2 regions of the Nocardia sp. 149-1B genome follow, and region 2 is predicted to be linked to the other one. Evidence: predicted binding sites of a transcription regulator. Region 2 holds the regulator's gene; the other holds the start of a gene.
The links. The regulator LexA, encoded in region 2, represses DNA repair genes until DNA is damaged. The targets are predictions, from matches to a motif close to CGAACANNTGTTCG.

Region 1: AC3ANS_RS14010 (HNH endonuclease signature motif containing protein) is a predicted target of LexA. The motif match lies at 2,586-2,599, and genes of this name have one in related genera.

The regions. Positions count from the first base shown of each region.
Region 1 is NZ_CM173233.1:2,923,212-2,927,321, forward strand. It holds gene AC3ANS_RS14000 (2-hydroxyacid dehydrogenase) at 1-624, opposite strand, end outside; gene AC3ANS_RS14005 (patatin-like phospholipase family protein) at 814-1,710, shown strand; gene AC3ANS_RS14010 (HNH endonuclease signature motif containing protein) at 2,636-3,880, shown strand.
Region 2 is NZ_CM173233.1:774,589-778,698, reverse strand. It holds gene AC3ANS_RS03770 (hypothetical protein) at 1-351, shown strand, start outside; gene AC3ANS_RS03765 (DUF3052 family protein) at 384-794, opposite strand; gene AC3ANS_RS03760 (LysM peptidoglycan-binding domain-containing protein) at 951-1,304, opposite strand; gene AC3ANS_RS03755 (SDR family NAD(P)-dependent oxidoreductase) at 1,539-2,333, opposite strand; gene lexA (transcriptional repressor LexA) at 2,406-3,155, shown strand; gene AC3ANS_RS03745 (phosphatase PAP2 family protein) at 3,254-4,110, shown strand, end outside.

The DNA of each region.
Region 1 (4,110 bases), 2.1 Mb from region 2:
CGCGGCCAGGAACCCCGCGTCGACGAGGCCGCGGGTCTCGTCGGTGAGGGGTACGACGAGCACGACGACGTCCGCGTCCGGCAGGAGTGTCGGCAGCTCGTCGATGCCGTGGACGCCGTCGCGGGGGCGGCGGGCGACCCGGACGACCTCGACCTCGAACGGCTCCAGCCGGCGCTCGATCGCCTCCCCGATCGCGCCGTACCCCACCAACAGCACCCGCTTGTCGGCCAGCGCCGGACGCCAGCCCGGCACCCACGCGTGGCGGCCCTGAGCGCGCACGAAGTCGGGCACACCGCGCAGGCTGCTGAGGATCAGGGTGAGCGCGAGCTCGGCGGTGGAGGTGTCGTGGATGCCGCGTCCGTTGCACAGCGTGACGCCGTCCGGGATGCTCCCGCGGAGGTTGTCGACCCCGGCGGTCAGCGTCTGCACGACCTCGAGGCTCGTCATCAGCGGCAGCACCTCCCCCACCCGGCTGCCCACCTGGTACGGCGGCACGTAGAACCGGACCTCCCCGACCGTGTCGGGCACGTGGTCGGTGGGGTCCACGACCTCATAGCGCAGTCCGTCGGGCGGGTCGCCCAGCTCCGCGGGGTCGAACGGCATCCAGACCAGTCGCTCGCTCACGATCCGAGCCTAAGAGGTCGCCCTCGGGGCGGCCCGAGCGGTAGCGTGACCGCGATCGTGATCGACCGGCAGGAGGTGAGCCCCATGAACGCAACACCCGCAACGGGTGCTCCCCTGCAGTCCACGATCGCGCGGCCGAGGTAGTCGTCGCCGGGAGCGCCCTCCCTGAGCTCTCGAGAGGCGACTCCCATGAACGACACTTCTTCCTCCCTCCCCACGCGCCGCGCCCTGGTCCTCGGTGGCGGCGGCTCGACCGGCAACGCGTGGCTGATCGGCGTCGTCGCCGGCCTGTTCGAGGCCGGCCTCGACGTGACGACGCCCGACCTGGTCGTCGGGACCTCGGCCGGGTCGACGGCCGCGGTCCAGATCACCAGCGCGAGCCCGACCGACCTGCTCACCGACGCACTGGGCCCGGTGCGCCCGGAGCGCGCCGGCTCGGCACCGAGCGGCGCCGTGCCCAGCTGGGTAGCCGGCCAGCTGGAGCGCACCCGCGCGATCATCGCCGCCTCGACCGATCCGGAGGACCTGCGCCTCCGGTTGGGGGCCGCCGCACTGGAGATCGACGCCGAGACCGACAGCGTCGTGCACGAGCGCTGGCGCGCCACGGTCGCCGCCCGGCTGCCCAGCCAGGACTGGCCGGACCGCCTCGTGCGCATCACGGCGGTCGACGCGCGCACGGGCGCACCGGTGGTCTTCGACCGCGCCAGCGGGGTCGACCTGGCCGACGCCATCGCCGCGAGCTGCGCCAGCGCCCGGCCCCACGCCATCGGCGAGCACCGGTACATCGACGGCGGCTACCGGCGCAACGAGAACGCCGATCTGGCGGCCGGGTACGCCCGGGTCCTGGTGCTCTCCCCCTTCGGCGGTCGCACCCGCATGCCGTTGCCGTGGAACCAGCACCTGGCCGCCCAGGTCGACGAGCTGCGCGCCGGCGGCAGCCTGGTCGAGACGGTCTTCCCCGACCCCGACTCCGAGCACCTGTTCGGCGCCAACGCCATGAACGTCTCGCTCCGCCCCGACGCCGCCAGCGCCGGCCACCGCCAAGGCCTCACCGTCGCCCCCACGCTCGCCGAGTTCTGGGGCTGACCGCGGTGGTAGCCGTCGGTCGAGCTTGTCGAGGCCTCCGAAGCCCTCGTGCCTCGGTCCAGATGTACGCCGGCTGCGGGTCGGCGGTGGTCGATGTTCTTTGGCAGCAAAGCGGTACGGCGCCGCTTCGGCACGGGTCCGCCGCCGGCTTCCCGACCGCCTCCTCGAAGCACGGTGGTTGAGGTGCGAGCGCAGCGAGCCTCGAAACCACCGCAGCCCGAGCGCCCGCGTCGAGATGTGCATCGGCTTCAGGCCGATTGTGGTCGCCGTCGTTGGCAGCAAGGCGGGACAGGTCCGCCGCGGTCACGGCCTCCTCCCGGCCCCCTGACCGCCGCCTCCCCGCGCGGTGGTTTCGAGGCTCGTCGCTGGGGCTCCTCGCACCTCAACCACCGACCTCCGGTGGTTGAGGTGCGAGCGCAGCGAGCCTCGAAACCACCGCAGCCCAAGCGCCCGCGTCGAGATGTGCATCGGCTTCAGGCCGATTGTGGTCGCCGTCGTCGGCAGCAAAGCGGGACAGGTCCGCCGCGGCCACGGCCTCCTCCCGGCCCCCTGACCGCCGCCTCCCCGCGCGGTGGTTTCGAGGCTCGTCGCTGGGGCTCCTCGCACCTCAACCACCGACCTCCGGTGGTTGAGGTGCGAGCGCAGCGAGCCTCGAAACCACCGCAGCCCGAGCGCCCGCGTCGAGATGTGCATCGGCTTCAGGCCGATTGTGGTCGCCGTCGTCGGCAGCAAAGCGGGACAGGTCCGCCGCGGTCACGGCCTCCTCCCGGCCCCCTGACCGCCGCCCCGACGACGGTGGTTGAGGTGCGAGGGCCGCCAGGCCCGAGCCTCGAAACCACCCCGCCAGAACGAGTCAAATCCGATCCTTGACAACTCGAACACGTGTTCGGTAGACTGTCGCCACGACTTCATCTCGGGAGTGGCGATGACCGCACAAGCTCACCCTTCACACCGGGTCAGCCGCGCCGTCACCGAGATCTCCGACGCCCTCGACCAGATCGCCGATGCGTCCCTGTGGTCCATGGACGTCCACGAGACCGCCGCCACCGTCGTCGAGCTCACCCGGGTCGCCGCGCGGGTCACCGAGCTGCAGGCCCGCCTCGCCTCGCACGCCGGGTCCGTGGGTGTGGCGGAGCAGGTCGGCGCCACCTCGGTGCCGAACTGGTGGGCGCACCAGACCCGCCTCGCCCACGCCGAAGCCCACCGGATCACCAAGCTCGGCACCGGCCTCGACCAGCACCCCCTCGTGCACGCCGCGTTCAAGGCCGGCGCCGTGCTGCCCGACCAGGCAGCCGTGATCATCCACGCCGTCGACGAGCTCCCCGACCACGTCGAACCAGACCTCCGGGACCGGGCAGAAGCGCACCTCATCGATGAAGCAGCCCACTACAACGCCAAAGAGCTCGCCAACCTCGGCCAAGGACTCCTCCACGTCATCGACCCCGAAGCAGCCGACGCCCACCAAGCGAAACTGCTCTTGCGCGAGGAACGCGAAGCAGCCATGGCGACCCGGCTCACCATGACCGACAACGGCGACGGCCTGACCCACGGGCGGTTCACCCTCCCGACCGCGCAGGCCGAGGCCTTCAAGAAGCAGCTCCTTGCCATCGCCGCACCCAAGCACCGCACCGCCGTCGACGGGCACCTCGGGGAACGCAAGCCCGGACCGCAGCGCATGGGACAAGCCCTCGTGGAGTGGATCGAGCGCTACCCCGCCAACAAGCTCCCGAACACCGGCGGAGTGTCCGCCACCGTGGTCGTCACCATCCCCATCGACACGTTGCAGGGCGGGCTCAAGCCCGGGGTCCTCGACACCGGTGCCGTGATCTCCCCCGGCCAAGCCCGACGCCTCGCCTGCGAAGCAGGGATCATCCCCGCCGTCCTCGGCGGCGCCTCCGAGGTCCTCGACCTCGGCCGCACCCGCCGCTTCCACTCCAAAGCCCAGAGGATCGCGATCGCACTGCGCGACAAAGGCTGCACCGCCGACCACTGCGACTGGCCACCCGGCATGACCCAGACCCACCACGACCCACCCTGGGCCACCGGCGGAACGACCGACATCACCCACGCCCGGCTCTACTGCCCCCACCACCACGCCCGAGCCCACGACCCCAACTACGAGACCACCCTGCTCCCCAACGGCAAGGTCGCCTTCACCCGGAGGACATAGACCGAAAGCCCCCCGCCGGTCGAGCAGCGAGCGCCAGCGAGCGCCCTCGAGCGCCCTCGAGACCCCCGCAACCCACCACCCCAACCACAGTGCGGGGACCTCGACAAGCTCGATCACCGGAACCACACGCCCGCCCGCCAGCCGCCCGAACACCGCCACCCCGCGCAGGCCATCGGGCGCCATCGCTCGCGACGCACAAACCGCTTGCCCGCAGCGCCGCGTCGTGACTT
Region 2 (4,110 bases):
GCGGGGGGCAAGCGGGCGGGATCGCGGCGCGCGCAGCGTCCGCCCCGGCGGTTCCAACCGGCCCTCCTGGCGCTGGCGCTCGGGATCACCGGCTGCATCGTCGCCTGGGGCTATCTCGTGTACGCCGCGATCGACTTCGGCACGACCGCCCGGGACGGCGACTCCCAGGCGTGGTGGTTCCTCGCCCTCGCGTGCGCCGGGGCGGTGGCGTGCCTGTTCGTCGGGCTGATGCTCGTCGCCCGGGTGCTGCGCCGGCTCGGCATCACCGGCGGCGCGGGCGCGCGCACCCCCGGCGTGCCCGCCGAGCCGGAGGCCGAGCGACCGGTGGGCGGGCGGCGCGCGGCGCGCTGAGCCACGATCGCCCAGGCGGAGCCGCCCGGCCCTCACCGGTCGGCGAGCCGGCGGACGAACTTCAGCGCCGACCAGGTGTCGTCGACCGCGGCCACCTTGACGTCGACGAACCCGAGCCGCAGGCCGAGGTCGCGCACGACGTCCCCGTCGAGGTCGCTGACGATGCCGAGCGAGCGCTGTGCGGCGAGCTTGGGCCAGCACACCCACACCATGCCGGCCGTGCTCGTGCGCTCGAACAGCGTGGGGAGCCGACCCCTCAGCCCGCTCAGCTTGGTGTGGAAGGTCAGCGTGACATCGGCCGTCGGGGGCAGCCTGCGGACGACCCGGGCACCGCCGAGGTCGCCGAGGTCCACGTCGCCCGGGAGGCCGTCGAGAAGGACGACGTGGGAGTCCTTGATGCCCAGCTTGCGCACCAACGGAGTGCCTGAGTAGCCAGCCGCCATGGCGCGGAGACTAGCGAGATGCCCTGCCGCCGTCCTGGCAACGAGTGCTGCGATCAGGGTCGGGACGCCGCGAGGGGCGGGGCCACCAGGCCCCGCCCCTCGTCTTCCCCGGCTCGCCAGCCGGGGTCGAAGCGGCTGACGATGTCTGTGGTGGTGCTACTCGACGGGCACCAGCAGCCGCTGCCCGGCGGTCACCATGCCCGTGTCGAGCGCGTTGAGGTGCTGGATGTGGTCGACCATCCCCCGCACGTCACCGTCGGCGGCGATCCCGGCCGCGATGTCCCAGAGGGTGTCGCCGGACCCGACCATCACCACGCGGGTGGGCTCAGGGGTGCCGGGCTCGTCGGTGGCGACCGAGCCGCCCGCGAGCACGAAGCCGATCGTGAGGATCGCGAACACCGCGACCACGAGCACCACGAGCCGGCCGCGGCGGGTGAGTCGGACCGAGCCGGGCCGCTCCGGGCCCGCCTGCCGGATCCGGGCGGTGGGGGTGATCGTCATCGTGCTCATCGTGACCTCCTGGGGAAGTGGCGGTCTGCCGTCGGTCGTGCTGTCTCGATGTCAGTTCTAGTGGTGGCCACCGACAGTCCCGCCGGGACTGTCTGGACCGGCCACTCGATCAGACGTTCGATCGAACATGTGTACGACGGTAGAGCACGTGTTCGAACGAATCAAGGCTCGACACGAACATTTGTTCGAAGGCGCCCAGGTCGTCTCCGAGGAGGCCCGAGGGGGCCGAGGAGGTCAGTCCCGACGTGCGATGGCCCGGCGCCCCTGCGCGGCGAACAGGCCGGTGGCCCGGCCGGCGAGGCCAGGAGCGAGCGTGGTCGCGCGGACCAGCCCGCCTCGCCACGCGGGCACCGTCCGCACCACGCGGCCCGCGCCGAGCAGGCCGACGGCCGCCTCGGCCACCTCGTCGACGCTGAGGATCCGGCCGCCCGAGTGCACCAGCGCCGCGCCGAGCCCGCCCGGCCGCTGAGCGTCGAGCATCGCGGTCCGCACCCCGTCGGGGCAGAGCGCGTGGACGCGCACCCGCCGTGGGGTCTCGGCCGCCACCGACATCGACGCGGAGACGATCGCCGCCTTGGTCGCGGCGTACACGCTGTAGCCCGGCACCGGCCCCAGCCCCGCGAGCGAGGCGGTGTTGACCACGTCGCCGCCACGCGGCCCGAACGCCGCGACCGCGGCCCGCATCCCCCACAGCGTGCCGAGCAGGTTGACCTCGACGATCCGCCGCACGACCTCGTCGGAGAGGTCGCCGATCATGCCGTCGTCGCCGACGCCCGCGTTGTTGAACCACGCGGTCAGCTCCCCGTGGCGGCCGGCCGCCACGGCCGTGGCCCGGTGGGCGTCGGGGTCGCGTACGTCGAGCCCGCGGCCCTCCGCGGCGCCGATCTCCTCGGCGCAGCTGCGGGCACCCTCGCCGTCGACGTCGGTGACCACCACGGCGTACCCGCTCCGCACCAGTCGTTCGGCGATCCCGCGTCCGATCCCGCGCGCGCCGCCGGTCACGACCGCGCTCTTCACCCGTGTGCTCATGGGCGCAGTCTGTCCGACACGCCGTTCGAACAGGTGTTTGAACGAACCGGCCGAGATGGCTACGGTGCTCCTATGGCCTCGCCCAAGACCGGCAAGAACGCCGCATCCCGCGCCTCCTCGCGCGTCACCGAGCTGCCCGACGGGCCCCCGGACGCCACGGGGCTGACCCCGCGACAGCAGCGCGTGCTCGCGCACATCAAGGACTCGATCGAGCACCGCGGCTACCCGCCGTCGATGCGCGAGATCGGCGAGGCGGTCGGCCTGACCAGCTCCTCGAGCGTGGCCCACCAGCTCAAGACGCTCGAGGAGAAGGGCTTCCTCAAGCGCGACCCGCACCGGCCGCGGGCCCTGGAGGTGTTCCTGCCCGAGGTGATGGCCGCCCGTCGTTCGATGTCGGGCGCCGAGGAGACCTCGTTCGACGAGACCGGCGTGGGCGACGCCCTCCCGGCCGCACGGTACGTCCCCGTCGTCGGCCGGATCGCCGCCGGCGGCCCGATCCTCGCCGAGGAGCGCGTCGAGCAGGTCTTCCCGCTGCCGCGCGAGCTCGTGGGCGACGGGCAGCTCTTCCTGCTGGAGGTGCGCGGCGACTCGATGATCGAGGCGGCGATCTGCGACGGCGACTACGTGGCGATCCGCCAGCAGCCCACCGCGGAGAACGGCGAGATCGTCGCCGCGATGATCGACGGGGAGGCGACCGTCAAGACCTTCCAGCGCAAGGACGGAAATGTGTGGCTGCTGCCGCACAACCCGGCCTACGATCCCATCGACGGCACCCATGCGACCATCTTGGGTAAGGTGACAGCGGTGCTGCGCCGGGTCTGACGTCCATTCGTGGTCGGGGAAATACCTGAGCAGACCCTGGTGTTATATCCGGGACGATCCGGATGCCACGGGGAGGATGCATGAACAACGCTGGTGCTGTGACGACAGCATCTGCGCTCGCCCGCCCTCGGCCCCTGCCGCGGTGGGTGCGCGGCATCTTCGAGCTCGTGTTGATCCTGGCGCTCTGGGTGATCTACAGCCTGGCCCGCCTGCTCGCCGACACGAACATGCAGCCCGCGCTGCACCGTGCCAACGAGCTGCTGCACGTCGAGAGCGTCATGGGCATCCAGTGGGAGACCCCGCTCAACAAGCTGTTCACCGACCACCGGGTGATCGGCCTGCTCGGCAGCTACTGGTACGCCACCCTCCACTACGTCGTCACCGCCGGCGTGCTGATCTGGCTGTGGCGCCTCGGCGCCGACCGCTACGGTCCCGCTCGGCGGGCGCTGGTGATCGGCACCCTGCTCGGGCTGGCGGCCTACATCTCGCTGCCGACCGCGCCGCCGCGCTTCATCGGCGGGTACGTCGACGTCCTCAGCCTGCACGCCGCCGACGGCTGGTGGGGCGGCGACGCCTCCGCGCCGCGGGGCCTGGGCGGGCTGACCAACGAGCTCGCGGCGTTCCCCTCCCTGCACGCCGGGTGGTCCCTGTGGGTCGCGCTCGCGCTGCAGATCTACGCCTCCCGCAAGTGGGTCCGCGTCCTGGGCTGGCTCTACGCCCTCGGCACGGTGGTCGTGATCGTCGGCACCGGCAACCACTGGGTGATCGACGCGATCATGGGCTGGCTGGTCATCGCGGTCGGCTGGGCCGCCGCCGAGGCCATCGGCCGGATCCCGCTGCGGCGGCTGCTGCGTCTCGACTCACGACGCGAGCCGGCGCCGTACCTCGTCCCCGAGGCGGCCGAGGCGCTCGATGCGGCCGCCGTCCAGGACCAGCTCCAGACTGCTCGGCGCGT